4 regions of the Rhodococcus artemisiae genome follow, and region 3 is predicted to be linked to each of the others. Evidence: riboswitches for the same ligand, from Rfam matches in the RefSeq annotation. Region 3 holds a riboswitch; each other region holds the start of a gene.
What was found. Region 3 has a riboswitch for S-adenosylmethionine ahead of metX (homoserine O-acetyltransferase MetX). Riboswitches for the same ligand answer to the same signal wherever they lie in the genome.
Positions count from the first base shown of each region.

Region 1: another riboswitch for S-adenosylmethionine. It lies ahead of Q7514_RS14400 (aminotransferase class V-fold PLP-dependent enzyme); the one in region 3 lies ahead of metX (homoserine O-acetyltransferase MetX).
Region 2: another riboswitch for S-adenosylmethionine. It lies ahead of Q7514_RS01730 (hypothetical protein); the one in region 3 lies ahead of metX (homoserine O-acetyltransferase MetX).
Region 4: another riboswitch for S-adenosylmethionine. It lies ahead of Q7514_RS12240 (ABC transporter substrate-binding protein); the one in region 3 lies ahead of metX (homoserine O-acetyltransferase MetX).

Region 1 is NZ_JAUTXY010000006.1:15,194-23,004, forward strand. Features, by position in the region: gene Q7514_RS14390 (M1 family metallopeptidase) at 1-899, opposite strand, end outside; gene Q7514_RS14395 (Pls/PosA family non-ribosomal peptide synthetase) at 896-4,804, opposite strand; SAM riboswitch class IV at 5,047-5,163, shown strand; gene Q7514_RS14400 (aminotransferase class V-fold PLP-dependent enzyme) at 5,234-6,544, shown strand; gene Q7514_RS33195 (putative leader peptide) at 6,596-6,688, shown strand; gene Q7514_RS14405 (hypothetical protein) at 6,747-7,325, shown strand; gene Q7514_RS14410 (YbaK/EbsC family protein) at 7,351-7,811, opposite strand, start outside.
Region 2 is NZ_JAUTXY010000001.1:347,941-355,751, reverse strand. Features, by position in the region: gene Q7514_RS01755 (PPOX class F420-dependent oxidoreductase) at 1-128, shown strand, start outside; gene Q7514_RS01750 (MSMEG_1061 family FMN-dependent PPOX-type flavoprotein) at 138-791, opposite strand; gene Q7514_RS01745 (winged helix DNA-binding domain-containing protein) at 840-2,024, shown strand; gene Q7514_RS01740 (nucleoside/nucleotide kinase family protein) at 2,026-2,637, opposite strand; gene Q7514_RS01735 (formate/nitrite transporter family protein) at 2,694-3,557, opposite strand; SAM riboswitch class IV at 3,703-3,815, shown strand; gene Q7514_RS01730 (hypothetical protein) at 3,843-4,235, shown strand; gene Q7514_RS01725 (alpha/beta fold hydrolase) at 4,245-5,297, opposite strand; gene Q7514_RS01720 (TetR/AcrR family transcriptional regulator) at 5,363-5,953, shown strand; gene Q7514_RS01715 (hypothetical protein) at 6,025-6,492, shown strand; gene Q7514_RS01710 (VOC family protein) at 6,545-6,901, shown strand; gene idi (isopentenyl-diphosphate Delta-isomerase) at 6,956-7,513, opposite strand; gene Q7514_RS01700 (response regulator) at 7,656-7,811, opposite strand, start outside.
Region 3 is NZ_JAUTXY010000003.1:46,956-54,766, reverse strand. Features, by position in the region: gene Q7514_RS07810 (YhjD/YihY/BrkB family envelope integrity protein) at 43-1,098, opposite strand; gene trpS (tryptophan--tRNA ligase) at 1,117-2,166, opposite strand; gene Q7514_RS07800 (exodeoxyribonuclease III) at 2,251-3,054, opposite strand; gene Q7514_RS07795 (NADP-dependent isocitrate dehydrogenase) at 3,159-4,382, opposite strand; SAM riboswitch class IV at 4,659-4,773, shown strand; gene metX (homoserine O-acetyltransferase MetX) at 4,885-6,012, shown strand; gene Q7514_RS07785 (DUF3017 domain-containing protein) at 6,025-6,309, opposite strand; gene Q7514_RS07780 (bifunctional methylenetetrahydrofolate dehydrogenase/methenyltetrahydrofolate cyclohydrolase) at 6,322-7,176, opposite strand; gene Q7514_RS07775 (wax ester/triacylglycerol synthase domain-containing protein) at 7,242-7,811, opposite strand, start outside.
Region 4 is NZ_JAUTXY010000004.1:461,766-469,576, forward strand. Features, by position in the region: gene Q7514_RS12220 (LLM class flavin-dependent oxidoreductase) at 1-695, shown strand, start outside; gene Q7514_RS12225 (NtaA/DmoA family FMN-dependent monooxygenase) at 728-2,086, shown strand; gene Q7514_RS12230 (MFS transporter) at 2,092-3,504, shown strand; gene Q7514_RS12235 (NADH:flavin oxidoreductase/NADH oxidase) at 3,499-4,629, opposite strand; SAM riboswitch class I at 4,765-4,856, shown strand; gene Q7514_RS12240 (ABC transporter substrate-binding protein) at 5,057-6,685, shown strand; gene Q7514_RS12245 (ABC transporter permease) at 6,688-7,722, shown strand; gene Q7514_RS12250 (ABC transporter permease) at 7,715-7,811, shown strand, end outside.

The DNA of each region.
Region 1 (7,811 bases), on a different contig from region 3:
ACCAGCCGTTCCTCGTCGCGATTGCCACTGCAGAAGTTCGCGCCGAAGACCGACATTCCCTGGGATTCGATCGGAATCTCGAGGTCGTCGTCGGTGACGAGCGCGGTGTAGTGCGAGAACGGATACGGTCCGAACAGTCGCGTGAACACTTCGATCATCTGCGGCTGACGTCCGAAGTCCTTGTCGAACTTGGCGCGCAGCCGGGGCGGATGCACTGCGAACTGCGGTACCGGCGACGACGCGACCTTGCGGACCTCGTAGTTCCCGATCTGGACACTCGCGAGATAGGTCGACATCGGTTCGGGCTGCTCGTACACCCAGGTGGTGCGACTGGCCTTCGTCGTCTTGCGGAGCAACGTCCCGTTGGAGATGGCGTGGAACGGTGCATCCGTAGTGATCGAGACGCGGTAGGTGGCCTTCGAACCGGGATGGTCGTCGCACGGAAACCACGTAGGTGCGCCGTTCGGCTGGCTTGCGACCAGCGAACCCTCGTCGAGTTCTTCCCAGCCGACCTCACCCCACATGGTGTGCCGCGGGGTAGGGGTTCCGGAGTACTGGATCGTGAACGTGAGAACCGCTCCGACCGGGACGGTCTGCGACGACGTGACCGTCAGCTTGTCGTTGCGGTGGGTGAACTTCGAAGGGCGACGTCCGTTCAGCGCCACCTTGGTCACGCGCATCGCCTGCGCGAGGTCGAGTGTGTACTTCGCGCGCACATCGGTGGTGGTGGCGATGATGGTGGCGCGACCGTCGAGCCGGTTGGCGATCACCTTGTACGTCAGGTCCAGTTCGTACCGCGACACGAGATACCCACGGTTCCCGCTTTGGGGGAGATACGGGTCGAGGGGGCGGTCGGGCCCGGTGGGCGCTACGGGTTTCGCCGGCTTGAGCGGCTTCATCGCGGTGACCAATCACCAGGTCGGGACCACGGCGCGATGGGATTACCCTGCCAGCGGGTGGAGGGCGGAACCACGTCGCCGCGCATCACGAGGGACGCAGGTCCGACTGTGGCGCCGGCGCCGATCCCCGATGCGGGCAACGCGACACATTGCGGGCCGAGCGTGGCGCCGGCTTCGAGGGTCACGGTGTCCATGGACATGATCCGATCATGGAACAGGTGGGTTTGAACCACGCACCCCCTCTCCACGGTCGCGCCGGGTCCCAAAGTGACGAGGTCGGCCTCCGGCAACCAGTAACTTTCGCACCACACACCACGGCCGATCTTCGCGCCGAGGCCACGCAACCACAGGTTCATCACGGCGGTACCGGGAGTCGCCTGGCCGAACCACGGCGCGGCGACCATCTCGACGAAGGTATCGGACACCTCGTTGCGCCACACGAATGAACTCCACAGCGGGTGTTCCTCGTTCCCGATTCGCCCGACGATGACCCACTTCGCTGCGATGGTGATGATGCACGCGACCGCACCGGCGGCCATCAGCACGAGTCCACTGACCAGCGCCGCGGCCCAGTAGCCGATGTGGACGGCAATGGAATTCAGTGAGAACAGGACCAACAGCCCGATCCCGAACGTGACCATCATCGGAACGAGACGGAAGGTCTCGACGACCCCGCGCGCGACCTTCAGCTTCAGCGGCGGCTCGAACGTGCGACTCGAATCGGACTCGCCGGAGGCCCGGCGTAATCGCACCGGGGGACTGCCGAGCCACGACGAACCCGACTTCGCCTTCTCCGGTGCCGCCGAGAGGACCGCGACCAGACCGTGCTTCGGCACGCGCCGACCGGGTGCGGCCATGCCCGAGTTTCCGAGGAAGGCCCGCTTGCCGACCTTGGCGCGAGAAATGTACAGCCAGCCGCCGCCGAGTTCGTATGAGGCGACCATGGTGTCATCGGCGAGGAACGCCCCGTCCGCGACCTTGGTGAACTTGGGAACCATGAGGACCGTGGAGGCTTCTACGTCCTTGCCGATGTCGGCGCCGAGCAGCCGCAGCCAGATCGGGGTGAGCATCGACGCGTAGAGCGGGAACAGGAAGGTGCGCGAGGAATCCATCAGGCGTTCGGTGGCCCACACCTGCCATCCGACACGGCTTCGGACCGGGTGCCAGCCTTCGGTCATGCCGATCGACAGCAGTCGCACGGTGATCAAGGTCAGCACCGCGAAGACTGCCATGGTGACGATCCCGCCGGCCGGGAGCATCGCAAGGGAGCGGACCACGGCGTCGGAAACGCTTGCGGTGTCCTTCACCCACCAGACGAGCAACGCCACACCCGCGGCGATCGACAGGATCGGAAGTCCTGCGAGGAGGATCGACGTCACGCCGAAGATGGGAACCCAGCGGGCCCCGCGCGGCGGATCCTCGGACGGCCATTGCGGCTCGGCCTTTCCGGTCTTCTGTGCGGGCGAACCGGCCCAATGCTGCGCTGCCTTGACGCGGCCGAACACGGCCGAGCCGGCAGCGACCTCGGCGTTCTTGCCCACGCGTGAACCCGGGGCGAGGAACGAACGCGCACCGATCGAGGCACCGGCTCCGATGCGGATGCTCCCGATGTGGACGACGTCGCCATCCACCCAGTACCCCGAGAGATCCACCTCGGGCTCGATCGAGCAGCCGTCGCCGAGTTCGAGCATCCCGGTAACCGGGGGAAGGGTGTGCAGGTCGACGCCCTGGCCGATCTTCGCGCCCAGCGCCCGCGCGTACTGACGCATCCACGGTGCACCCGAAAGGTTGGTTGCGCCGGACGCCTCCGACAGCCGCTGCGCGGTCCACAAACGCAGGTGGGCGGCGCCGCCGCGGGGATAACTCCCCGGCTTCAGCCCGCGCAGGAGCAGCCGGGCGCCCAGGACTGCGGTGCTCATCCGGCCGAGCGGCGAAAGGAACACGACGATGCCTGCCGAGACCCACCACCACGACAACGTCACCGTCCACGGAACATCGGTGGCCATCGCGATGATGTTGTTCAGGATCGCGAGCCACGTGATCCATTGGAGGCCGGTCAGCGTCGTGAGGGGCACTGTCGCGGCGAGCTGGAGGCACTGCGCCCATCGCGACACAGGGGCGACCTCGCGCGGTGCCGCGGTCTCCGTCGGGGCGAGTTCGTCGAGATAGGCGGCGAGGGACCCGAGCCGAGGTCGGTCGTAGAGCTCGGCGACCGTCATCTCGGGATAGCGCTCACGCAGTGCGGTGACGAGCTGCGCGGCGGACAGGGAACCTCCGCCGAGTTCGAAGAAGTCGTCGTCGAGCCCCTCGATTCGGGCGCCGAGCAGGGAAGACCACAGTGCCGCGACCCATTCGGCGGTCGGAGGGAGACCGAGGGCCTCCACCGAATCGGCGTCGGCGCCGGGCAGCGGCCACGGCAGGGCGCTCCGATCTACCTTCCCGGACGTGCGAGTGGGCAGTTCGTCGACGAGCGCGAGACGCGGCACGAGTGCGGCGGGAAGCTGTTCGGACAGCAGGTCGTGTGCCGATGCCACGTCGAAGTCGGGGTCGGTCGAGGCGATGTAGCCGACGAGGATCGAGCTTCCGGCCGAGGTCTTGCGGACCGCACACGCACCACCGGCGACACCGGGCAGATTCTGCAGGGCATTGTCGACCTCGCCGAGCTCGATGCGGCGCCCACCGATCTTGACCTGGTCGTCGGCGCGGCCCTGGAAGAGGAGTCCGGCAATGTCGAGTACGACGAGGTCGCCGCTGCGGTATGCGCGGTCCCAGCCGAGGGTCGGCATGGGGGCGTATTTCTCGGCGTCCTTCGCCGGGTCCAGGTAGCGGGCAAGCCCGACACCGCCGATCACGAGTTCGCCTGCCTGCCCTTCGGCAACGGGATTGCCCTCGGCATCGACGACCGCCAGATCCCAGCCGTCGAGTGGCAGACCGATACGGATCGGACCGGTGCCGTCCATGATGGCCGCGCAGGCGACCACGGTGGCTTCGGTGGGGCCGTACGTGTTCCATACCTCGCGCCCCGGTACCGCGAGCCGCTCGGCGAGGTCGGGCGGGCATGCCTCTCCGCCGAAAATGAGCAGACGCACCGCTTCGAGCGCCTCGCCGGGCCACATCGCTGCGAGGGTCGGGACCGTGGAGACGACGTTGATGTTGCGCGAGACCAGCCATGGGCCGAGGTCCATACCGGAGCGCACCAGTGAACGCGGCGCAGGCACGAGGCACGCGCCGTGCCGCCAGGCCAGCCACATCTCCTCACACGACGCGTCGAAGGCGACGGAAAGACCGGCGAGTACCCGGTCGCGGGAGCCGAGCGGTTCGTCCTGGCAGAACAGGTTCGCTTCGGCATCGACGAAGGCTGCGGCGTTGCGGTGTGTGACGGCGACGCCCTTGGGGGTGCCGGTGGAACCGGAGGTGAAGATGATCCACGCGTCGTCGTCGAGGGTCGGCTTGCGCACGTCCGGTTCGTCGGCCGGTGGTGCAGTTCCGGGACCGATCCCCGCGTCCGTGACGATGGCTGTGACCTTCGCCTCGGAGAAGACCAGCTCGGCGCGTTCGTCGGGATCGTCGGCGTCCACCGGGACGTAGGCGGCACCCGCCTCGAGAATGGAGAGGATCGTGACGTAGAGGTCCTTGGACCCGGACGACATTCGCACCCCGACGCGATCGCCGGCGCCCACACCGGCCTCCGCGAGTCCGCGGGCTCCCGCGACCATGAGGTCGAGCAGTTCGGAGTACTCGAGCATCGTGGTGCCGTCGTCGATCGCGGGTGCGTGTGGGTGCGATTCGGCGGTGGCGTGCAGTACGTCGACGAGTGTGCGTGGCGCGGGTGCATGCGATCCGCGCAGGAAGATTTCCGGTACGAGCGACGTGTCGTCGGCTGCGGGCGGGGGTTGAGCAGACAATCCGCTGTCCTTCTACTCGGTTGGGCGATCCGGTTTATCTCACGTGAAGGTGGACGGCAGATGAATTTCCGGTGCGTTCGAATCGGAGGTCGTACGGTGTTGCATCACGCATCAGAGCAAAGCATGGTGGCGACTTCTGCGCAGGTCAGAAGGAGGAACTCACTTCCGCGCGAGATCGGGGGACGGGCCTCGATCGGGTATCGACTTGACACGAAGTGTGCCCGGTGTCATTGTCTTCGGCAGGTCATGAGTACCAGCGTCAAGCCCCGGCTCGCTGGTCGGCAACCCTCCGCCGCGGTGGGGTGCTCCGGGTGACGACCTGGCTGACGTACCGAACCTGGGCGCAGCAAGCGCGGACTCCGCCGGCGAACGATTCACCATCGTCGTGGCGATCACCGACGGGTCCCTGATACACAAGGGAAATTCGTCATGACTGTTGCTACCGCCACCTGTATCTCTCCCTTTGCTCGCGTGTCGGGCTGTGACGTGCAGGTTCCTCTCGTGCAGGGCGGGACCTGCACCTACGCGAACTTCGATTATGCGGCCAGCGCACCGGCTCTCGCGAGCGTCACGGACCGTATCTCCGAACTGTTGCCGTTCTACGCGAGCGTGCACCGCGGCGCGGGATACGCATCGCGTATCAGCACCACGAGCTACGAGGATTCACGCGAGTCGGTTTCCCGGTTCGTCGGCGCCGACGAGGACCAGGTCGTGGTCTTCACCCGCAACACCACGGATTCGATCAACCTGCTGGCCGGTGCAGTCCCCGGCGACGTCGTGGTGCTCGACATCGAGCATCATGCGAACCTGTTGCCGTGGAAGAACACTCGTGTGGTCGAAGCTGCGGATTCGGTCTCGGAGACCGTCTGGCGGATCGCCGTCGAGCTCGAGCGTGCGCCGGCGGCACTGCTCGCCATCACGGGAGCCTCCAATGTGACCGGCGAGGTGCTTCCGATCGCCGAACTCGCCGATCTCGCCCACGCGTGCGGTGCGCGGATCTTCGTCGACGGTGCCCAGCTGGTTCCGCATCGTCGCGTCGATCTTGCTGAGCTGGGCGTCGACTACCTCGCGTTCTCGGGCCACAAGCTGTATGCACCGTTCGGTGCCGGGGTGCTTGTCGGGCGTCGTGACTGGCTCGATGAGGCGGAGCCGTACCTCGCCGGGGGCGGCGCGGTGCGCGAGGTCGCCCTCGATCACACCGAGTGGGCGTGCGCACCCGCGCGCCATGAGGCCGGATCCCCGAATGTGCTGGGGGTCGCGGCGATCGCCGCCGCGTGCGACACCCTCGCATCACACGACGCTGAGGCAGCCGCGCGTCATGAGGAGCTGTTGTGCGCGCAGCTCGTCGAGGGCCTGCGCGACATCTACGGCGTGGAAATCCTTCGCCTGTGGGATGATTCGACGGACTGCGTCGGAATCGTCACCTTCGGTATCGAGGGTTTCGAGCCCGGTGAGATCGCCGCCTATCTCTCGGCCGAACACGGCATCGGGGTTCGCGACGGCCGCTTCTGCGCCCACCCGTTGCTCGCCCGCGTGGGCCTTCCCGGTGGTGCGGTGCGCGCATCCCTGGGGCTGGGAAGCTCCTCGGCAGACGTCGACCGTCTGCTCGCGGCGCTTCGGCAGCTGGTGGCGGATGGGCCGTCGTGGTCGTACGCCAAGGCAGACGGAGCCTGGAGCCCGTCGCCGGAGACCCGTCCCGGTCTCACGCAGTCGGGCGACGGTGCTGCGGAGTGCGTCTGACGATCGCCGTTGCGATCGACAATTCCCCACAAGATCAGTAGGATTTACGTCATGGCAGTGTGGAGTTCGGCAGAGGCAGCGGTGCAGTGGTGCCGTCGTCACGTCGATCTGTGCCGCACGGCCTCCTGCATCTGTTCGGACTGACGAGGTTCCCGTTCCCCTTTTTTCGATGCCGTACTCGGCAAATCGAGAGGAATTCTCCATGTCCTACAGCAACATCTCCTCGGTCGAATCCCTGCGTGTCGCGGTCGAGTTCGTAGAGGGTCCCGGCCCCGATGTGTGGGCCGACCTCACCGTCGATCGTGACGGCGGAGGCCCGCTGGACCTCAGTGCTGCTCCGGCCACCGTGGTGAGGGTGCGCGCCGCCGATCTTCGGGAAGCACGCAAGATCCGCGATCGGGTGCGCGCCGATGCCTCCGCGGAGGGCCGCGATCCCGATACCCTCACCGTGCTGGTCGACCTCGAAGTGATCGTCGACGTCGAGGCGCGTCTTGCTCGTCGCCGTGCCCAGGATGCGTGGCGTAAGGACGGTGGGGGAGCCACAGGCCTGTCCTACGTCGGCACTCCGAGTGGACTGGCCGGCCTGATCGCCGACATTCACGCTGTGAAGGTTGCCGATGGTGTCACGTTGATCCCGGTTGGCGGCGGTGTCACCGTCGACAATGTCATCGACGGAACATTGCCGTGGCTCGGATCCCGCGGCCTCATCGAGGTTTCGTCGTCGTCGGTGGAGTTCGCTCGCAGGCTCGCCGACGGCCCCGGCGTCGCCCTGGCATCCTGACCTGCCGGGAGCTCGGTACCTCCCCTCAGTCGACCACGACGTCGACCCCCGCGGTCACCCGCAGGAGTTCGGTGTACGAGGTGCGAAAAAGGGTGCCCAGGCTCCCGCCCGATGCCCACAGCTCGGGGTATCCCGCCAGCGCACTGTCGACGTAGGTCGGCAGGTTGGTGGGGTGCCCGAGTGGAGCCACGCCACCGAGCTGCTGCCCGGTGACCTCGGCGACCAAGTCTTCGGGTGCGGGAACGAGGGTGCCACCCAACCGGGTGCCGGTGCGTTCGAGAGACACCCGGTGCGCGCCCGAGACGAGAACAAGGACCGGCTCGTCGTCGAGGAGAAACACGAGAGACTTGACGATGGCTCCGATGTCGACCCGCACGGCCGCTGCTGCCTGCTCCGCGGTGTGTACCGGAGCCGACTGGGTGGTGATCAGGCCGTGATGTCCTCGGGCAATGAGTGTGTCGGCGACTCGGGCAGCATTCGGGTGCA
Region 2 (7,811 bases), on a different contig from region 3:
GGGAACACCCGGACTGGGACGAATACCGCGACGCGATGCGCGCGCAGGGCAAATCGCTCATCCGGATAACCATCGACTCCTGGGGGCCGGTTGCCACCGGCGGATTCCCGCCCGAGCTACGACGCTGACCGCGCTCCTCACCGACTACCGGGTGCCGGGTGCTGCGGGCGATAGAGCTGGTCGGCGTAGGACGGACCGTAATACAGCTCGAGTTCTTCGAGGGTCTCGGGACCGTCGGGGACCATCGTCTTCGAAAGTGTCGCCACCGAGGGCAGCGCGTCCGGCTCCCAGGTGTCCGGATCCCACAACGCGGACCGCATGAATGCCTTTGCACAGTGATGGAAGATCTCTTCGATCTCGATCACGAGGCACAGGATCGGACGGTGATCCCGCACGACGAAGTCGTCGAAGAACGGCGCATCGCTGACCAGGCGCGCGCGCCCGTTGACCCGTAGGGTGTCGCCGCGTCCGGGGATGAAGAAGTTAGTTCCCACGAACGGGTTCCGCAGGATGTTTCGGAAGCCGTCCATGCGCCGGTTGCCGGGGCGCTCGGCGAGTGCGATGGTGCGGTCGTCGATCACATACGCCAGCTTGCCGGGTCGATCACCTTTGGGTGATGCGTCGCATCGACCGGTCTCGTCGGTCGTGGCGACGACGCAGAACGGTGATGCGGCAAGCCAATCCACGTCGTACGGGTGCAGCCTCGAACGTACCTTGTGTGCCGCGCGGAAGGTCGGCTTGCCGAAAAGTTCGGTCAACTCGGCGGAATCGCGAATTTCGGTCCAGGCCACGACAGGACAGTAACAACGCATGTCGGTGCCCGCATCTAGAGTGAGCGCATGGTGCTTCGGACTGTCGACGTCGGTGAACGCAGAGCGCGCCTCGCGGCTCGCCACCGCATTGCCCCGGCGCATCGCGCCCCCGATGCAGTCGAGGCGGCCACGAGTATGGTGTGCCTGCACGGCACCGATCCCACGACCGTGTATCTGTCGGCGTGGTCGCGCGTCGACGACTTCTCCGTGGCCGAACTCGACGACGCCCTCTACACGGACCGAACTCTGGTCAAGCACCTCGCGATGCGTCGCACCGTCTTCGTGTTTCCGCGTGCGGCGCTGCCGGCGGCGCAGGCCGGCGCAAGCAGTAGGGTCGCGGCCGCCCAGCGCCGCAGCGTGATCAAGGACGTCGAACGTGCCGGGTTGCACCAGGACGGCGCACAGTGGCTCGACGAGGCCACCGCGGAGGTCCTCGATGCCCTGGCCGACGGCCGGGAAGCCACCTCATCCGAATTACGTTCCGAAATACCTCTTCTCGACGCATCGATCGAGTACGGCATCGGAAAATCGTGGGGCGGGAAAGTGCCCTTCGCTCCGCGCGTGATGACGGTGCTCTCGGCCTCGGGTGAGGTGGTCCGGGCCTCCAACAACGGGCCCTGGCGAATCTCGCGACCGAACTGGGCGCGCACAGCCGCATGGTTGGGGGAGGAGATCGAACCGCGAAGCGAAGCGGAAGGGCTTCGGGACCTCGTCGAGATGTGGCTGCGCGCATTCGGGCCGGGCACCGAAGCCGACATCAAGTGGTGGCTCGGCACTACCGTCAGAGGGGTCCGAGCCGCCTTGACCGAACTCGCGGCGGTGGAAGTGGACCTCGGCGGGCGTACCGGCTACCTGCTTCCCGACGATCTCGACCCTGCGCCGACTGTCGAGCCGTGGGGCGCACTGTTGCCGTCGCTAGATCCCACGACGATGGGGTGGTTCGAGCGAGAGTGGTATCTCGGCCCGTACAAGCAGCAACTCTTCGACACGAGCGGAAACGCCGGACCGACCGCGTGGTGGGACGGCAGGATCGTCGGTACGTGGTGGCAGGACGACGACGGCGCCGTCCGACTCCACATGCTCGAGGATGCAGGGAAGGATGCGGAAACATTCCTCACCGACGAAGCTGCCCGGCTCGACCAATGGCTCGGCGGTGTGCGGGTGATGCCGAGATTCCCCTCGCCCCTCGCCAAGACCCTGGCGAGTGGGTAGCTCAGCCGTCGCGCACCGCGGGCCGAGCGGGATGCTCGAAACGCACGACGATGTCGGCCTCGGAAGAGACCTCGGCGTCGTGCGCGAGCAATGGCGCGATCGTCCACCGATCATCCGAAAGAGTCCGTCGCTCGAGCGCACCCCGGGACATTCTCAGCTCGACGGTCATATCGAACTCGAGCGTACGGCCGAGGAGCATCGGGCCCGCGACGACCACAACGTGGTCGTCGGCGGCATCGATCCGATGGACACGAGCCGAACGATCGGTGGTCTCGTCCCACAGCCGCGGCAGGAAACGCTGCCGTTTCTTCAGGGACGAGACCACCTCACGGTCCAGGGCGTCGTAGTCGAACCAACTCGACCGGTAGCTCTGCTCATCGGTACGCCCGTGTTCGAGACGGAGCGACGCCGGCCGCACGAAGTCGTGGAGTGACACCGCGTGCGCGGGACGTCCCGCGGTGCGCAGGGCTTCGACCACCCGGTTCGCCAGATCCATGGGGTCCGCGGCATCGGCGGCCGAAATGGCCATGGCGACGCGGTCCGGTCGTGCACATGCGCGCTCGGCGAGCAGTTCGGCAAGCGCAGCCGGAGAGATCGGTGTGAAGGACGGCATCCGATCAGAGTAGGCATCGAGTTTTCGGAAGAACCGGAGGTCCCCGAACCGTCCCTTCACACGGTTTCAGGTGTCTTGTCGGTCGCTGCGGCACGATCCGGAAGCGGTGTCGTGACTGCGCGCTTGGGCTGTGTCCGCACGTGGGTGACGTAGAGGGCGAGACCCACGAACACGACACCGCCGACCAGATTGCCCAGAACCGTCGGGATCTCGTTCCAGATCAGGTAGTCACCGAGGGTGAAGTCTCCGCCGAGCAGCAGACCGGACGGGAACAGGAACATGTTGACGACCGAGTGCTCGAATCCCATGTAGAAGAACAGCATGACGGGCATCCACATGACGAGAACCTTGCCCGGCACACTCTTCGACATCATCGCTGCGACGACGCCGGTGGACACCATCCAGTTGCACAGCATTCCACGGAAGAACAGGGTCGCCATGCCGGCAGCGCCATGCTCTGCATAGCCGAGGGTTCGGGCCTCGCCGATCTCGCCGAGACGCTCACCGACCGCGTCCGGTGGGATCGAGTAGCCGTAGGTGATGATGAATGTGATCAGCACGGCCACCGTGAAGGCGCCGAGGAAGTTGCCGACGAAGACCAGTCCCCAGTTCCGGAGCATCGAGCTGATCGTCACCCCCGGACGTTTGTCCAGATAGGCGATGGGGACCATCGTGAACACTCCGGTGAGTAGATCGAAACCCAGCAGGTAGAGCAGGCAGAATCCGACCGGGAAGAGGATCGCTCCGAGGAGTGCGTTGCCGGTCTGCACCGTGACGGTGATCGCGAATGCCGCTCCGAGCGTGAGGATGGCACCGGCCATATACGCCCTGATCAGGGTGTCGCGAGTGGACATGAGGACCTTGCTCTGGCCGGCGTCGACCATCGCGCGGGCCAACTCGGCGGGTGGAACGTAGGACACGGCAACCTCCTGGTGCGAACAGTGCCCGACCAGTGTCAGTAGTGCCCGTCACCAGCGCGTTTCGGGGCAATAAGGATGCGTTGCGTTCTCCTCCGAGGAGGGTCGCTCGGGTTGTGAGGTCTCTCGCTCATGTATATTGGCGGTGCTTCACGAGATGCCGTCGCCAAGCTCCGACTTGACGGCACGCCAACCCCACGCTCGCGGGTGGCTCGGATGACGAAGCGGCTCGCGGCCGACCGGCCCGGGCACGAGCGCCCCGCCCGGGGCCGACCCGGAGGTATGACGATGACCGACCGTATCCGCAGTACCGATCACGCAGACGTCCACGAGTGCTCCTCGTTCGGCGACGGTCACCACGTCCATTTCATCCGCGCCCGTAAGGCTTTCGACGATTCCGACCTCAGTGTCGGTGCGCTGGTGTGCGTGCTGGACGATACTCGCGTCGAATTGTCCTGGGACGGAATACGGCTCGTATTCCGGCATCATGACGCCGCCGCGATCGCCCGTGTGGCCCACGCGGGTGGGGAGATCGGGACCTGGGTTCCGCAGTGGCGGGTGCTGATTCTGCCGGGTTCCGATCCGCACGTGCCCGCGACCTTCACCCTCGCCGCTCCTGATCACTGGACCGAGTGTGTGCCGGAGCGTGTCCCGGCGCTGACCCACGTGCCCGGGCGGTGACGATTCGGATCAGATCTGTTCGGCCTCGATCCAGAACGAGGGAAGATCCACCGCCAGACGCTCTTTCGCCTGCATCGGTAGGGAATGGGTGGTCTCGGGGAAGATGTCGACCGTCGCGCGCGGGAGCGTTCGTGCCCGCTGCGCGGCGGTATCGCCGCCTGCGAGTGAATCCCGTTCCGCGACGGCGACATAGGTGGGCATGGTGAGAGAGTCCATCTCGTCGTCGTTGAAGGGTGAGGGCGTCGGCAGTGCTGCCGAATAGTGCTCCGAGCCCGCAGCGATCATATGTGCCATGTCGTCGTTCGGGTCGAACTCGGCCCCGCCGACCTTGCCGAGGGCGGTGTTGCGCCAGGTCTTCGGCAGGAGCGGGAGGCTCGACACCATCGTCCAGGCCATCATGCGAGCGGACGGATAGGCGAAGGTGAAGACGGGTTCGAGGAGCGTCAGCGATCGCACGCGATCGGGGAATCGCCGTGCGTATGTCGCTGCAATCGCGCCGCCGAACGAATGGCCGACGATGTGGACGGGTTCGGCTGCGAGTTCGTCGAGTGCGTCGTCGATCCACGTCGCCTGGTCACCGAAGGAGGTCAGCGGAACGCTCTGCACCGACAACCCGGCATCACCGAGCGAGTCGAAGGCGAGGACGCGTCGGTGTGGCACGAACTCGGTGAGGTTTTCGGTCCACATCGGGACACCCGACGACCGGCCTGGTACCAGGACGACCGGAGCGGTGTCCTCGGTTTCGGGTGAACTCCACTCGTAGACACGAACCGAGCCGAAGCGGGTCGCGACGTCGAGGGTTTTCGTAGGGGACGGGAGTGCGGACATCGCCTGTTCATACGCCTCGAGGTAGGTGCGGCGACCCTCCTCGTCGCGGAAGTGCCCGACCTTCGGAGCTCCGAAGAAGAACTGCTGCACACTTACTGCGCCCAGTGTGGCAAGCGCTGCAATCGCGACGAACCCGCTACGGCGAAGCCATCGGTGACGGAGCAATCGGTGGTGAAGGCGGGTGGGTGGTGGATGGTCGGGCCGGGCGTGTGTGCCTACGGTGCGCTCACTCATGTGTCTTCTCCTCGATTTCGACGATCCGAACTGTTTGCAGTATAGAAATATTGTAAAATTCTGTCATGCCGAAATTGGTCGACCATGCCGAGCGTCGCAGAGAGCTCGTGTGGGCCCTGTGGGCCGTGATCCACGAACGAGGTATCGACGGGGTGACCTTTCAGGCGGTGGCAGTCGAGGCCGGCGTCTCGATCGGCAGGATCCAGCACTACTTCGAATCGAAGCATCATCTGATCCGGTCCGGAGCGCAGGAGATGGTCTCCGGTGCCGAGAAGAACTATCGCGAACGTGGGTCCGCCGGCGATCCGAGATCGGCTCTCGCGGCATTGCTCATCCAGCCTGTTCCCACCGATGCACCCTCGCGTGTGGGTGTCTCGGTCTGGTATGCCTATCTCGCGAAGGCGACGAACGATCCGTGGATCAGGTCGTTCCTTGCCGAGGCGTCGCGTGGGACCGTCGGCGAGGCCGAGCGACTTCTTCGTCGCGCCGGCCTGTCCGAGGTCGAGGCGCACGGCGAGGCCATGAGGTTGGTGGCACTCAGCAACGGTGCGACACAATCCGTGCTGGTTGCGGGGATGGACGCCGATGGTGCGGTCGATCTCGTCACCCGAGAGATCGACCGCACCATCGGGGACGTCACGGGCGGAAACGAGTAGTGAACTACCCGAGTTCGTGTCGGACCTCACTGCGATGCTGGTGTGGCAAGGAACGAAGATCGGAGGATGTCATGAGGACATCGACGACATATTCGTACGATACCGCCGATCGGATCGACATCTCGGACTCCGATCGGGTGCCCCTGGAATTGGACGAGGCCCTGACGTGCGGCGGTCACCGGGCCAGATTGATCGCCACGCACGACCCCGGCACCGATATCGAATACGTGCTTCTACTGCTCGGGGAGATGTCCGGGCACAGCGAGGTTGTGGTTCGCGAGGTCGACGAGGAAGCGCTGCTCATCGAAGGAAGCCGATCGAGCCCCGAACCGCAGATCCTGCTCGGCGCCTCGTCGCAACCACTCCACGACACCGGTGACACGGATGCTCTTGCACGAGTCCTGCGTAAATCGGGCATCGTCCGTTCGATGATCGCCCGGGGCGGAGTGCGATCGGTGATTGTCGGCCCGCGGAGGCGATCGGAGAGCGCGGAGACGATCCAGTCACCGCCTCGATCGAGCGAGGCACGGGCGTCGTGACGGGATGCCGGGTCACTCGGTGGATGTCGGTGGGTAGGTTCACCATGGCCTCATGGGAAACACACATCACGCAATCGACTACATCGAACTCGGCGCTACCGACCTTCCTACGTCACGTGCCTTCTACGAAACCGCCTTCGGCTGGAACTTCAACGACTACGGGCCGGAGTACGCCGGTATTCGCGCGGTCGAGGGTGACAGGGAGGTCGGGGGGCTGACGACCCTGCGCGCACCGGGCACAGCCGGACCTCTGGTCTTGCTGTACTCCCGCGACCTCGACGCTTCCGTCGGTGCGGTCGAGCGTGCAGGAGGCGTCATCTCGTCGGGACCGTACGACTTTCCGGGCGGGCGCCGGTTCACCTTCCTCGATCCGAGTGGAAACGAATTGGGTGTGTGGTCCGACGCGTGATTCCTCCCGGGCCGTCGATCGTCGCGGACAGCCGTCCGGCACGTGCAGTGAACGTCAGATCGCGGTGTCGGACCACCGCGCAACTCCGGCCTGCGCGAGTTGCGGGATCTGCTCGGCTGCCCATGGGCTGATAAGCCATGGAACGGTTGCCGCGGTCTGCATATCGGCCCACGACACCCACGACCACTCCATCACCTCGGATGGTTCGGGGTCGAGGCCGGATGCGGCGCGGGCGCAGAACACCGGGCAGACCTCGTTCTCGACGGTTCCGTCCGCTGCCGTCGCACGGTACCGGAAATGCGGCAACACGCACGTCACATCGTCGACGACGAGGCCCAACTCCTGATCGAGGCGCCGACGCACCGCGGCCTCGAGGGATTCGTCCGGCCCGGGATGACCACAGCACGCGTTCGTCCACACGCCGGGCCACGTGATCTTGCCCAGTGTGCGCCGTGTGGTGAGGACTCGTCCCGCGTCATCGAACACGTAGCAGGAGAATGCCAGGTGGAGAGGGGTGTCCGTGTGGTGGACGGTGGACTTCGGAGCTGTACCGATGGGTCGCTCGTCCTCGTCGAGCAGAACTACGAGTTCTTCGTGGGCAAGCGCTGTCATCGGGGGTCTCCGTGGGGTGCTGATGAGTGTCGGGCGAGGTCTGACGTTCGCCGGATCGAGCCTACCTGTGCGTCCGGGGCCGGCGAGTCTGTGTACCGGGAGACAGGCCCGATGCTCTTCCCAGCGAGCGCACACGACCACGTCACGGTTCGAAGCGGTAACCACGCCCCGGTTCGGTGAGCAAGTGGCGGGGGCGCGCCGGATCGAGTTCGAGTTTGCGACGCAGCTGAGTGAGATAGACGCGCAGATAATGACTCTGGGTCGTGTATGTCGGGCCCCACAATTCGGTGAGCAGTTC
Region 3 (7,811 bases):
GTCGAACTACACCCGCTGTTCACATCCGATCCGGGAATCCGATCAGTGGCGTGCACGCCCGGTACCGCCACGGCGTGCCCGGGCCCCGACGAGCGCGCCGCCGAGCACGCCGGCGCCGAGCAGAGCAAGTCCGCCCCGCACCCCGGGCCCTTCATTCACCTGGACACGAGGTGTGATCACCGCGGGATCCGGTGCGGGAACGTGCGCGAGCGCGAGATTCGCCTTCGTCGACGCCGCGAATGCGGTGCAGAACAGCACGAGTCGCGCGGTGATGTTGCCGAAGACGAGGATGCCGAGAATCGGGCCGAACGCGACACCCGCGGGCCCCTGGAGGACGCTCTCCAGGTAGATCGATCCGGCCTGCTTGAGGATCTCGAAGCCGATGCCTGCGATCACGCCGGCGAGGATCGCACTGCGGAAGGTGACCGGTTCGCGTGGCAAACGCGCAATGACCCAGGTGAACACGGCGCTTGTAGCGGCAGTCGCGATGAGGAGCGCCACGATACGCAGCAGCACGCCCACCCCGACGATGTTCTCGATGTTCAGCAGTTCCACGATCCACCGCATCACCGGCCCGCTACTGATCGCCGACAACCCCAAGGACACGATCATCGCGAGACCCAGACTGATCAGCGCACCGCCGTCCTTGAGCTTGACGACGAGGAAGTTGCCCTTCTCGCGCGGGTTGTCCCACATCGCCGTGAGCGCGTCACGCAGGTTCGCCATCCAGCCGAGACCGGCGTACGACGCGGTGATCAGACCGATGACACCCACCGCGCCGCGGGAATCGATCGCGGAATCGATGATTCCCTGGACCGTGCCGCCGAGCTCACCGGGGATGTTCTCGGTGATCGCATCGCTGATCTGCTCGAGCATCTCCGGGCGACCGGCGAGGATGAACCCGGCGATCGAGAACGCCACCATGATGACCGGGACGATGGCGAGGACCGTGAAGTAGGTCAGGCCCGCGGCGTAGTAGTCCCCTTTGTTCTCCTGATAACGCGTCCCGGAGCGAACGAGATGGTCGAGCCACGGACGGGCCGCACGTTGGCGTTCAAGGAAGCCGGGCTTGTCGTCGACGTCGGGGCCACCGACCATCTGGGTCTCCTTACGCAATCACTTTCGCGGTAGGAATCCCACCTTGTCATAGACCTGGGCCAGAGTCCGGGAAGCCACCTCACGTGCCCGATCCGCACCGTTCGACAGAATCCGGAGCAGTTCTGCCTCGTCAGCGAGGTACTCGTCCACTTTCGCTCGCAACGGTGTGACGAACTCGGTGAGCACCTCTGCGGTGTCGCCCTTGAGGTCGCCGTAGCCCTTGCCCTCGTACCCGGCGACGAGTTCGTCGATCGAGCGGCCCGACAGCGCCGACTGGATGGTGAGCAGGTTGCTCACGCCCGGCTTGTTCTCCGGATCGAACCGGATCTCGCGGTCGTTGTCGGTCACCGCCGACTTGATCTTCTTCGCCGAGACCTTCGGATCGTCGAGCAGATTGATCAGGCCGGCGTCGGTAGCGGCCGACTTGCTCATCTTCGACGTCGGATCCTGCAGATCGTAGATCTTGGCGGTGCCCTTGACGATGAACGCTTCAGGGACGACGAAGGTCTTCCCGAAACGCTTGTTGAAGCGCTGTGCGAGGTCGCGGGTGAGCTCGAGATGCTGCCGCTGATCCTCGCCGACCGGGACCTGGTGGGCGCGGTAGAGCAGGATGTCCGCAGCCATGAGCACCGGGTAGGTGAACAGGCCGACGCTTGCGTGCTCGGAGCCCTGCTTGGCGGACTTGTCCTTGAACTGCGTCATGCGGCTCGCCTCACCGAAACCGGTGAGGCAGTTCAGCACCCAGGACAGCTCGGCGTGCTCGGGAACCTGGCTCTGCACGAACAGTACGGAGCGCTCCGGGTCGATCCCGATCGCCAGCAACTGCGCGGCGGCGACGAGGACCCGCTTGCGTAGTTCCTTCGGCTTCTGCGGCACGGTGATGGCGTGCAGGTCGGGGATGAAGTAGAAGGCGTCGTTCTCGTCCTGCGCGGGAACCCACTGCTGCAACGCACCGAGGAAGTTCCCGAGGTGGAACGAATCCGACGTGGGCTGGATACCCGAGAGCACCCGTGGCCGCGCGGCGGGGCGGGTGTCCTGCGCTGTGGCGTTCTGATCTGCAGTCGACATGACCTCGATAATTTCACGCACCGGTTTCCGGGGCGGAACGAGGTCGACAAGCACCGCAGTGAACGCTGTCGTGATCGATGACGCCTACTCGAACGTGACCGTGACCGGGGCGTGGTCCGACCAGCGCTCGGCATAGGTCGCAGCGCGCTCGACCCGCGCGTCGGTCGCCCGGGCGGCCAGGACCGGGGTCACGAGGTGGTAGTCGATCCGCCAGCCGGCGTCGGTATCGAATGCCTTGCCGCGGTAGGACCACCAGGAATAAGGTCCGGCGACGTCGCCGTGCAGGTCGCGTACGACGTCGAGCCACTGACCGGTCGCGAGCAGATCATCCACCCAGGCCCGCTCGCCGGGCAGGAAGCCGGATTTCTTGACGTTGCCCTTCCAGTTCTTGATGTCGCGCTCGGTGTGGGCGATGTTCCAGTCGCCGCACACCACCATGTCGCGGCCTGCCGCGATCACGTCGGCGGCGCGCTCCCCCAGGTACGCGGCGAAGCCCTTCATGAAGCGCTCCTTGTCGTCCTGCTTCGGAGTATCTGCTTCACCGGTGGGCAGGTACAGGCTGCCGATCGTCACGTCCCCGAAATCCGCCTCGATGTAGCGGCCCGAGTCGGCGAACTCGTCGACGTCGAAACCCACACGCACGGCGTCCGCCGGTATGCGCGACAGGATCGCAACGCCCGCGCGTCCCTTTGCGGACGCCTCGGCTCCCCCGACATGCCAACCGGCGTCGAGCGCCGGCGCGATCGCGGTGTGGAACTGTTTCTCGCTCGCGCGTACTTCCTGGAGACAGACGATGTCCGCGGAGGATGATTCGAGCCACGCGAGCAGGCCCTTGCCGGCCGCTGCGCGCACGCCGTTGACGTTCACGGTGGTGATGGTGAGGGACACGTCGGACACCGTATCCGACGCCTCCGACGGACGGGACACACGGGACGCCCCTGATAGGGCGGCCCGTGTCGTGCTTGCACACCGACCATCCAAGCAACCGGGTCCTACTGCGAGGCGCGCGCCTTCTGCAGGTTCTCGTCGAGTGCACCGAGGAACTCCTCGGTGGTCAGCCACGACTGTTCGGGGCCGACGAGCAGCGCGAGGTCCTTGGTCATGCTGCCCGCCTCGACTGTCTTGATGACAACGTCTTCGAGCGCCTGCGCGAACTCGATGACGTCGGGGGTGCTGTCGAGTTTTCCGCGGTGTTCGAGACCGCGGGTCCAGGCGAAGATCGACGCGATCGGGTTGGTCGACGTCGGCTTACCCTGCTGATGCTGCCGGTAGTGCCGGGTGACGGTGCCGTGTGCGGCCTCTGCCTCGACGGTCTTGCCGTCCGGGGTCATCAGCACGGAGGTCATGAGGCCGAGCGAGCCGTAACCCTGCGCGACGGTGTCGGACTGGACGTCACCGTCGTAGTTCTTGCAGGCCCAGACATAGCCGCCTTCCCACTTGAGGGACGATGCCACCATGTCGTCGATGAGGCGGTGCTCGTAGGTGAGTCCTGCAGCGTCGAACTCCGCCTTGAACTCTTCCTCGTAGATCCGCTGGAACTCGTCCTTGAACATGCCGTCGTAGGCCTTGAGGATCGTGTTCTTGGTCGACAGGTAGACCGGGTAATTGCGCTGCAGACCGTAGGACAGTGAGGCGCGCGCGAAGTCCTGGATGGACTTCTTGTAGTTGTACATCCCCATGACGACGCCGCCGTCCTCGGGAATCCTGCATACCTCGTGTTCGATCGGCTCGGAGCCGTCGTCCGGTGTGTAGGTGATGGTGACGGTGCCGGCTCCGGGCACCTTGAAGTCGGTCGCGCGGTACTGGTCGCCGAATGCGTGACGACCGACGATGACCGGCTTGGTCCAGCCCGGAACCAGCCTCGGCACGTTGGAGATGATGATGGGCGCGCGGAAGATGGTGCCGCCGAGAATGTTACGGATGGTTCCGTTGGGCGAACGCCACATCTTCTTCAAGCCGAATTCCTCGACGCGCGCCTCGTCTGGAGTGATGGTCGCGCACTTGACGCCGACGCCGTACTTCTTGATCGCGTGTGCGGAGTCGATGGTGACCTGGTCGTCGGTCGCGTCGCGATTCTCGATGCCGAGGTCGTAGTACTCGAGATCCACATCCAGGTAGGGATGGATGAGCTTGTCTTTGATGAACTGCCAGATGATGCGTGTCATCTCGTCGCCGTCGAGTTCGACGACCTTACCCTCAACCTTGATCTTGGACATACGCGGTTCGTGTCCTCCTTGGACGGCAGTCGAGTCCCCGATCGGCCGCACTTCAGGAATACGGCCGGCTTCAGCTCAGGTATCCGAGCGTGGCTCTGCACGCGTCCGGTACGGAGCCAAACAGAACAAGCGTACTGCTATTCGATCCGCACACAACCCTGGTCAGACCGTCACGAACACTACTGACCGGTAACTTTCACCCTGTCCGACACCTGCCGGAGTGAGGTCGAGAGCCGCCTATCGGACCGTGGAACCCAGCCGTTAGACTTCCGACGAGGTCATGAGTGCCAGCGCGAAGCCCCGGCTTGCTGGTCGGCAACCCTCCGGCCAGGGTGGGGTGCTCCGGGTGAGGACACGGTCGTCGGCGCACCGCAGACGACAAGCCGGCTCCTGGGAGGTTCGAAATGCTGATGAACTGTCGATACCGGCTCCCCTTCCAGCCCTCCGACATGGCAAGTAGGACACGGATGACCATCACCACCGGCCTCGAGGCGGTCGCATCTTGACAGCAGGTACCAACCGTCGGCGGATCGAACTCCCCGCGGAAGACGGACAGCTCGACACCGTCGACATCGGCAACATCACCCTCGAGAGCGGCGACATCCTTCCCGACGTCACCGTTGCTCTGCAGCGGTGGGGCGCGCTGTCGCCCACCCGCGACAACGTCGTACTCGTCGAGCACGCCCTGACCGGCGACTCACACATCACCGGACCCGCCGGACCGGATCACCCGTCCCCCGGCTGGTGGTCCGGCATGGTCGGCCCCGGCGCCCCGATCGACACCGACCGGTGGTGCGTGGTGGCCACGAACGTCCTCGGCGGATGCCAAGGCACCACCGGACCGGGCAGCACCGCGCCCGACGGAAAGCCGTGGGGCTCGCGATTCCCCCGGATCACCATCCGCGATCAGATCACCGCGGAAGCCGCCCTTCTCGATACTCTCGGCATCGACACGTTGGCCGCGGTGACGGGCGGATCGATGGGCGGCATGCGTTCACTCGAATGGATCGTCACCCACCCGAACCGGGTGCGGGCGGCACTGGTCCTCGCAGTGGGTGCCCGTGCAACCGCCGACCAGATCGGTGTCCAGAGCACCCAGATCGCTGCCATCACGGCGGACCCGGACTGGCAGGGCGGCGACTACTACGAGAGTGGCCGCCGACCGGAGGCGGGGCTGGGAATCGCCCGCCGCATGGCCCACCTGTCGTATCGCAGCGAGGAAGAACTCGACTCGCGGTTCGCGAATCTTCCTCAAGGCGACGAGGATCCGTGGCGCGATGGGCGCTACGCGGTACAGAGCTATCTCGACCACCAGGCGTCGAAGCTCGTCAACCGATTCGATCCCGGGACCTATGTGGTGCTCAGCGACGCGATGAACCGGCACGATGTGGGCCGCGGTCGCGGTGGCCTCGAAGCCGCGTTGGGGAGCACGCGTGTGCCGACGATCGTCGCGGGTGTCGATTCCGATCGGCTCTACCCGATCCGATTGCAGCAGGAGATCGCAGACGGTCTGCCCCACTGCGACCGGCTGCGCGTCCTCGAGTCACGCGACGGACACGACGGCTTCCTCACCGAGGCCGATGCGGTCGCGAAGCTGCTCGTCGAACTGATGGAGCTGGCGGACTCCTGAGAGCCGTGTGCTCTATCCGGTGCCGAGCGGATCGATCGAGACTGCCAGTGTCACGATCGCTCCGCCCATCGCGAGCATCGCGGCCACGTCGAAACGTTTGCTTCGCACCGCGAGCACTCCCACTTGATCCGAGTCGAGAGCCCACCTGAGGATTCCCGCAAGGATCATCGCACCGCCGAACACGAACGCGCCCCGGCGCCAGCGATCGGCCAGCACGAGGACCACCGCTGCGGCGATCACCAGGGTGACCGCCAGCAGCGGCAGGTTCAGTCGTGTGAGTCGCGCCGAACTGTCCATCCTGCGGGTCGCTCAGAGACCGGCGTCGTGCTCGGCGCGCTCGACGACGTTCGTCAGCAGGAACGCGCGGGTGAGCGGTCCGACACCGCCGGGATTCGGGGAGATGAACCCTGCGACGTCGCGGACGTCGTCGGCGACGTCGCCGCGCAGGCCGTCCGCAGTGCGCGAGACGCCCACGTCGAGTACCGCTGCACCGGGCTTGACCATGTCGGCGGTGATGAGTGCGGGCACGCCTGCGGCGGCGACGATGATGTCGGCGCGCTTCACCTCGGCGGCGAGGTCCTTGGTACCGGTGTGGCACAGCGTCACGGTCGCGTTCTCGCTGCGGCGGGTCAGCAGCAGCCCGATCGGACGGCCGACGGTCACGCCGCGGCCGATGACCACCACGTGGGCGCCGTTGATCGGCACCTCGTAGCGACGCAGCAGGTGGACGATGCCGCGCGGGGTGCACGGCAACGCCGCTTCCTTGCCGAGCACCAGGCGTCCGAGGTTGACGGGATGCAGTCCGTCGGCGTCCTTGGCCGGGTCGATGCGCTCGAGGGCGGCGTTCTCGTCGAGGTGCTTCGGCAACGGCAACTGCACGATGTAGCCCGTGCATGCGGGGTCGGCGTTGAGTTCGTCGATCGCCGCTTCGAGCTGCTCCTGAGTGATATCGGCGGGCAGATCCTTGCGGATCGAGGTGATGCCGACCTTGGCGCAGTCGTTGTGCTTACCGCGCACATACGCTGCAGATCCGGGGTCGTCGCCCACCAGGATCGTGCCGAGGCCGGGCGTGATGCCCTTGTCCTTCAGCGCTGCCACACGGACCACCAGGTCCTCGAAGATTTCGTCGCGGGTTGCTTTGCCGTCCAGGATGGTCGCAGTCACGCCACTCATTCTTCCAGGTATCCGCTCGCCGGCGGCGGGCGGTGTCGTATCCTCCCCGGCGGGGATCAGCCGCGAGCGTCCATCGGGTTGTCGCCGGGGGCACAGGTCCGGCACAGATCTCCGAATGCCGAGGCGAGCCGCCGTTCGTAGTCCTCGGGGTCCGGCATCGACGAATCGCTCACCAGGAACGTCAGATCCAGAACGTCACCGAGCGATGCCACCGCATGGACGAGGTCGAAGTTCCGGCTGAGCATCGGCGTGCCGAGCGCTTCCACCACCGGGCTGTCGCCGAATCGTAGGCCCTCGACCGTACCGCGGGGCACATTGGTCACCGTGGTGTTCGCCAGGGCGACGATGTCACTCCTCGAGGAGATCTGCCGGTCGCGGGCGCGACGAATCGACACTTTCAGATCCAGTGCGGGCGAGACATCGACGGGGGCAGTGGTCGCCGCCGTTTCCGGACGCGCGACACGCTGCTTCTCCAGGTTCGCCGACTCCCCGACGAGGCGGAGTCGTCCGAGCGGGTCCGCGTGGTCGGTGTGCAGGTCGACATACATGAGCGTGACCTCGTTCGCCGCACGGGCCTTCCCTGTTTCGACGTCCCCTGTTTCGACGCCGGATCTGCGTCGGGTCGA
Region 4 (7,811 bases), on a different contig from region 3:
CCGACGTGGTCGAGGTGGTGCGCCGGCTGTGGGACAGCTGGGAGGACGGCGCGGATATCCGCGATGTGGAGACCCGCCGGTTCATCGACCGCGACAAACTGCACTACGTCGACTTCGAAGGACGTTTCTTCAGCGTGCGTGGGCCGTCGATCACCCCGCGTCCGCCGCAGGGGCAGCCGGTGGTCACCGCACTCGCGCACCGCGACTTCGCATACGAATTGGCCGCACGCGGGGCGGATCTGGTCTTCGTCACCCCGACCGAGACGAACGGTTCCCGGGTTCTGGCGGACGTCGCGTCGGCCGCGGACCGTGTCGAGCGCGAGGGGGAGCGGCTGCGGGTGTACGCCGACGTGCTGGTGTTCCTCGACACGGACGGCGAGCTCGGCGCAGACCGGCTGCGCCGACTCGACGATGCGGCGGGACGCGAACTCGTGTCCGACGCGACGGTGTTCACAGGCAGCGCAGCCGAACTCGCCGACCGACTGGAGGCGTGGCAGCAGGAGGGCTTCGACGGGTTCCGGCTCCGTCCGGGCGTCGCGGTGGACGACCTGCGGTCGATCACCGAGGCGTTGGTTCCGGAGCTGCAGCGGCGCGGACTGTTCCGCACCGAATATCCCGACACGTCGCTGCGCGGTCTGCTGGGTCTGGCCACCGATGTCCCGAACCGCTACGCCACCGGTACTCCCGCGGCCTGAACTCCGAACCCAGCAGACAAGGACACCAGACGATGAGTACAGCAAAGAAGCAGGTCATCCTCGGCGCCTATCTCGGCGGCGTCAACCACCACACCGCATGGTGGCACCCGAACGCCGGCAGCCAGATCGAGTTCGACTCCTTCGAACACACCGCTCGCACCGCAGAACGAGGCAGGTTCGACTTCTTCTTTCTCGCCGAGGGTCTCGCATTGCGCGAACGTGCGGGACAGATCTTCGACCAGGACATCATCGGCCGACCCGACACGTTCACTGTGCTCGCATCGTTGGCCGCGGTCACCGAGCACCTCGGCCTCGCAGGGACCATCAACGCCACCTTCAACGAGCCGTACGAACTCGCTCGCGAATTCGCGTCCCTCGACCAGCTCTCGGGCGGCCGCGCAGCATGGAACGTCGTCACGTCATTCGACGAGTTCACCGGTCGCAACTTCCGTCGCGGCGGATTCCTGCCGCACTCGCAACGGTATGTGCGCGCCGAGGAAAACGTCGAAGCTGCTCGCCTGCTGTGGGATTCGTGGGATACGGACGACATCGTCGCAGACAAGGATTCCGGTCGCTTCCTTCGCAGGCCGGACGCGGGCTCCTTCGAGTTCGACGGTAGCCAATTCGCAATCCGTGGCCGGTTCACGGTCCCGCGCAGTCCGCAGGGGCGTCCGGTACTCCTGCAGGCGGGCGTATCTCCGCAGGGACGGGATTTCGCGGCGGCGAACGCCGACGCGATCTTCTCGCCGTACGGCACACTTCCCGAAGCAGCCGAGTACTACCGGGACCTCAAGGCACGAGCCGTCGCCGCGGGCCGCAGCCCGGACGACCTGAAGATCCTGCCGTCCGCAAGTTTCGTCCTCGGTGACAGCGAGGCGGACGCGCGCGAGAAGTACCTGGAGATTCGAGACCAGCAGGTGACCGGACAGACCGCGCTCATCCTGCTCGAGCAGATCTGGAATCGGGATCTGTCGGCGTACGACCCGGATGGACCGGTCCCGGACATCGACCCCGACCCGGACGCGCCGCCGATCATCCAGGGCCGCGCGTTCATCCACCAGGACCGCTTCGAGACCGCCACAAAACTCCGTGTCGTGTCGGAGCAGAAGAAGCTGACACTGCGCGAAACCGTCGCCGATCAGTTCGAGCGGGGTCCGATCATCGGAACCGCGGCACAGGTCGCCGAGAAGATCGACACGTTCGTGCAGAACAACGGCTCGGACGGATTCATCATCGGCTCGCATCTGGTGCCCTGGGGACTCGACGAATTCGTCGACCAGGTGGTCCCGCTCCTGCAGGACCGCGGCGTCCTGCGCAGCGAGTACACGGGGACCACACTGCGAGACAATCTCGGCCTGCCGGTCCCTGCAGACCCCGTGACCGTCCGGTAGGGCAGGTGACCCTTGCCCTGCGCCGGGCCCCGGCCCGTCGCCGCGCACCCGAGGTCGTGGTCTGCGCGGCAGCAGGATTCACGACGCTCCTCGACTCGTCGGTCCTGAACATCGGTCTCCCCGCCTTGCGGTCGGCGTTGGATGCCGAGGGCGCCGAGGTGCAGTGGATCTTCGCTGCATACTCGCTGACCTTCGGACTCGCCCTGGTGCCCGCAGGAAGGCTCGGCGACGTCTACGGGCGTCGCCGGCTACTTCTGGCGGGGATGTTGCTGTTTGCCACGATGGGCGTCTGCAGCGCTGTGGCACCGGGTCCGTGGACGGTCATCGTCGCGAGATTCGGGCAGGGGCTCGGTGCAGGGATGATCTCCGCCCAGGTGCTCGGAATCATCGCCGAGCGTTTCACGGGGTCCGACAGGGCAAAGGCGCTCGCCGCCTACAGCACGGCGGGTGGATTGGCAGGGTTGTGCGGACCACTCACCGGTGGGGTGATCTTGTCGATCGCGCCGGACGCGGTGGGATGGCGGTTGCTGCTCTTGCTCAACGTCCCGTTCGCGGTGCTCACCCTGTTGCTGACGGTGCGTTACCTCGAGCCCGACCACCGGGAATCCGGCACGCGCACCGGTATCGACATCGGTGGGTTGTTCCTCCTCGCGGTGATCACGGCACTGCTCATGTTTCCCGTGGTCGCCGACGTCCCTCCGCAGGTGGTCGGCTCCTCGATCGTAGGTGCGGGCCTTGCGATCGCAGGATTCTTCTGGTGGGAGAAACGATTCGCGACCCGTTTCGGCAATCCAGTGTTGATTCCCGCGCTGACGCGCTCCGGCGGCTACCTCCTCGGAACTCTCGTCGCAATGTTCTGGTTCGGTGCCGTCGTCTCACTGAATGCCGTGGTCGGCCTGTACCTCATAGAAGGCCTCGGGTATCCCGCGCTGTACGCGGCGGTGGTGATGTCCGCCGGTTCGCTCGCGATGGCTGTTGCTTCCTCCGGAGGCTGGCGGATCGTGGCTCGAGTCGGTCGCGGTGCTGTCGCTGTCGCTGTCCTCGTCGAGCTCGCCGTGATCGGTGGCTACATCGGTGCGGCCCAGCTTGCCGCACCGATTGCGGTGTTCGTGGCACTTGCCGTCGTGTCCGGACTCACGGGTGGAATGGTCGACGCCCCCAATCGGGTGCTCACACTGGAGTCGTCGCCGCCCGGTGGGCACGGTGTCGCCGCCGGTTTCCTGCAGTTGTCGCAGAGGTTGTCGGCGACCGTGACCATCGCGGCCGTGTCAGGGTTGTACCTGTCCGCGCTCTCCACCGACCCGGCGGACTTCGCCGGCGCGGCCACTGCGGGGCTGATCGTGTGCGGGGTGATGATCGCCCTCTCGCTTGTGCTGGCCGTCGCGGACGGGCGGCGTCGAGCAGCGTCGAGCTCATGACTCTGTGACTTCAGTCCAGTCGCCACGCACGCTCTGGTGCTGCCACAGACGCTCGCGAGCCTCGAGTCCCAGGTCCTTCGCGGCGCGCAGCGGCCAGTTCGGATCCCGGAGTGCTGCGCGACCGAGGAAGATCACGTCGGCGCTTCCGTCCTCCAGGATCTGCGCGGCGTGCCGGGAGTCGTCGATCAGACCGACTGCACCGACTGCGAGGTCGGTGCCGCTGCGAACCTCGCGTGCCAGCGGGACCTGATAACCGGATTCGAGCGGAATTGCTGCGGGTAGCAGGCCACCGCTGGACACGTCGATCAGGTCGACGCCGCGTGGGGCGAGAAGATCGGAGATTGCGACGATGTCGTCCGGCGTGAGACCCCCGTCGAGCCAATCTGTCGCCGAGAACCGGACCGACAGCGGCTTGTGCTGCGGCCACTGCCTTCGCACGGCGTCGACGATCTCGACGAGTAGGCGGGCCCGTCCCTCGAAAGAACCTCCGTAGGAGTCGGTGCGGGTGTTGCCCAAGGGCGACAGGAAGGAGTGGATGAGGAAGCCGTGCGCGGCCTGGAGTTCGAGCAGATCGAATCCGGCGCGGTCGGCCCGGTGGGCGGAGTCACCGAATGCGCCGACGATGTCACCGATCTCCCCGGACGTCAGTTCGTGCGGCTCCGCGAGTCCTGGGAACGCCGACGAATCGGGTCCGACGCCGGCCCAGCCGCCCTCGGACGGAGGGATGCTGCCCTGCTCGGCGTCCCAGGGGCGGTGGATCGACGCTTTGCGTCCCGCGTGAGTGAGTTGGATGCCGGCGCGGGTGCCGCGTTCGTGAACGAACTCGACGATGCGAGACCACGCGCGAGTGTGTTCCTCGTTCCACAGCCCGGTGTCCTGCGGACTGATGCGCCCGTCCGGTGTGACGGCGGTGGCCTCGGCGACCACCGCACCGAACCCGCCCGCTGCGCGCGCACCGAGGTGCGCGAGGTGCCAGTCGCCGGGCACTCCCTCGACTGCGGAGTACTGGCACATCGGCGACAGCCAGATGCGGTTACCGAAGGTCACCTCGCGCAGTGTGAGGGGTTCGAACAGGATCTGGGCCGAGGTGGCGGTGTCGAGTGTGGGCTCGGTTCGAACGGTCATGAAACGGCCTCGCGGGGTAGGGAAGCATAGTCGCGGATTCGGTGACGATAGTGGCCCCCGGCGTAGCACGAAATAATTCGAATCGTGGTGAGGCGAACGGTTCGCTGCGGCCGAAGAAATGACTAGCGTCGGTGACGACCATCCAGAGCGACCGAGAGACCTGGCTCGACGACGTCGCAGCAACCCCCTGCATCGGGTGAGGGTGCTACCGCCGGGAACGATGGAGGACTGTTCATGACACACGAAGATGTCGTGGTGACGTGGTCGTGCCTGCATATCGACCTGTGCCGGCACAGTGCCGACATCTGTTGACGGTCGACCCGTCCAACCCTCATCCGGCGACATCGCTCCGGTTCGATGTCGCCGCTGTCATGTGGTGATCGCTGCCTCGCAGAGATCGCTGTTGTGTAGAGACAACGGAGTTCAGGTGTCCTTCTCGTTCATTCATGCATCCCGTCGTGTGATTCCGGCAGTGGGTGTCGCTGCGACGCTGGTCGTCGGGTTGTCCGCGTGCGGATCAGAGTCGGCCGCCACGCAGGGTGGTGGTACCCCGCAGGCCGGGGGCACGCTCAGGTACGGCCTGTCGCAGGCCCCCACGTGCGCCGATCCCGCGCAGGCAGGCAGCAACCAGACCATCTATGTCGCTCGTCAGGTTGTCGACTCGCTCACAGATCAAGACCCCGAGACCGGCGAGATCACGCCGTGGCTCGCCGAGAGCTGGGATGTGAACGAGGACGCCACACAATTCACCTTCCACTTGAAGGACGGGGTGACCTTCAGCGATGGAACACCTTTCACCGCAGAATCGGTGCAGAGCAACTTCGATTCCATCGTGGCCACTCTCGGCGGTGTCAAGGCTCCGCAGGCCACCGGGTACCTCACCGGTTACACCGGTACCACCGTGATCGACGAGCACACGGCCAGGGTCGATTTCTCGGCGCCCAACGCGCCGTTCCTCCAGGCCACCTCGACTCATCAACTAGGGTTCCTCTCCGCCGAGGACGTCGCGAAGAGCGCTGAGGAACGGTGCGCAGGCGAGCTGTCCGGCACAGGACCTTTCACGTATGAGGACTACCAGCAGGACAGGTCGGCAACGCTCGTCAAGCGCGCCGGATATGCCTGGGGATCGGACGTCTTCGCGCACGACGGTGAGGCCTACCTCGACCGGATCGAATTCACCATCGTTCCCGAATCCGGTGTTCGCACAGGTTCTCTTGCGTCCGATCAGCTCGACGCGGTCTCCGATGCCCTTCCGCAGGATGCTCCGCAGATCGAAGGTGTCGGTGGCCGCATTCTGACGACGCCGAATCCTGGCCTCCCGTTCGGTTTCCAGCCCAACGTGAGCCGCGGCGTACTCTCCGATCCCGCCGTCCGTAGTGCACTGATCCCTGCGATCAACCGGACCGAACTCGTCGACACGGTTCTCGGCCCCGACTTCGAGCCCGCGACGAGTGCCCTCGCCTCAGTGACACCGGGGTACGTCGCGCTGGACGAGGTCACCTACGACCCCGATGCGGCGGCGAAGATCCTCGACGACGCCGGATGGGTTCCGGGCGAGGATGGTATCCGCGTCAAGGAGGGGGAGAGGTTGAGCTTCTCGGTGCTGTTCAGTTCGGTGTTCGCCGGGAACCAGGCGATTCTCGAACTCGTCCAGCAGCAACTGCGGGAGGTGGGTGTCGACCTGCAACTCGATCTGGTGTCTACGCCCGAGACCACCGCCCGCCAGAACACCGGAGACTACGACACGACGTACTACAACAGCACACGCGCCGATGGCGACATTCTGCGCACAGCGTTCGGCACCGAGGGCCGGAACCTCAATCAGCGCGGTCCGATCCCGGAACTCGACGACGTTCTCACCGTACAGCTCACCACGACCGACCCGGCGGCACGTAACGGCTACATCGAGGAGGCTCAGCAACTCGTGATCGACAACGCCCTGTTCATTCCGACGGTCGAGTTGTCGCAGGCGATCGGTGCCGGACCGAAGGTGCAAGACTTGAAGTTCGAAGCGTCGGCACGCCTGCAGTTCTTCGACACCTGGCTCAGCGAGTAGTCATGGTGGGCTACCTCGCTTCCCGCTTCCTCCAGGCCGTCGGCGTGCTGTGGGCTGCATTCACCGTTTCGTTCGGCGTGCTCTTCCTTCTGCCGTCCGATCCGGTGAGCATGGTGGCCGGTTCCGACAACGGAACACCGGTCGACGCTGCCGCAATCGAGCAGCTGCAGGCTCGTTACGGCCTGGATCAGCCGGTGTGGGTTCAGTACTGGAATGCGCTGAGCAGTGCGGTCCGGGGTGATTTCGGAATCTCGATCTCCACCGGCAGACCGGTGACGGAGGCTATCGCCGACGCGTTGCCGAGCACCCTTGCCCTCGCGTCGTTCGCACTGGTACTGGCGGTGACATTCGGTACCGTCGTTGCCTTCCTCGCCACCTACACGCGTGTCGGCTGGTTGCGGAACGTCTTGTTCTCGCTGCCTCCATTGGGTGTCGCTGTGCCCACCTTCTGGGTGGGACTTATTCTGCTCCAGTTGTTCTCGTTCCGTGCGAAGCTGTTCCCGGCGTTCGGTGAAGGTGGCATCGAGCACCTGCTGCTTCCTGCGATCACACTTGCGCTGCCCACCGGTGCAGTCATCGCACAGGTGCTTGCGGTGAGCCTGCAGACCACGGCGCGTCAGCCGTACATCGAGGCTGCCAGAGCGAAGGGGGCATCGAGGTGGCGCGTCCAGACGCGACACGCTCTGCGGCTGTCCAGCATCCCGGCCTTCACGATCGCCGGCGTGATCGTCGGCAATCTGATCGCAGGGTCGGTTGTCGTGGAGACGGTGTTCTCCCGTGCGGGCCTCGGGCGCCTGACCCAGATGTCCGTGATGGCCCAGGACATTCCGGTGGTGCTGGGGATCGTGGTGTTCGGTTCGGTGGTGTTCGTGATCGTCAACCTCGTTGTGGACCTGTTCTACCCACTGATCGATCCGCGGATCGTCGCTGCACGGGGTGGCACCGACGCTCGTTCGGGAAGCGGCGAATCGGTACGGAGCGGGCCGGATCCGGACTCGACGATCGACAAGGACCCGAAGGTGAGCACTCATGTCTGACACTCTGATTCGAGAGCCGGTTCGAGTAGGCTCCCCGGTTCGGGTAGCGACATCCGCGAAACCGGCCGCCCTCCGCAGCGTGGTGAGAA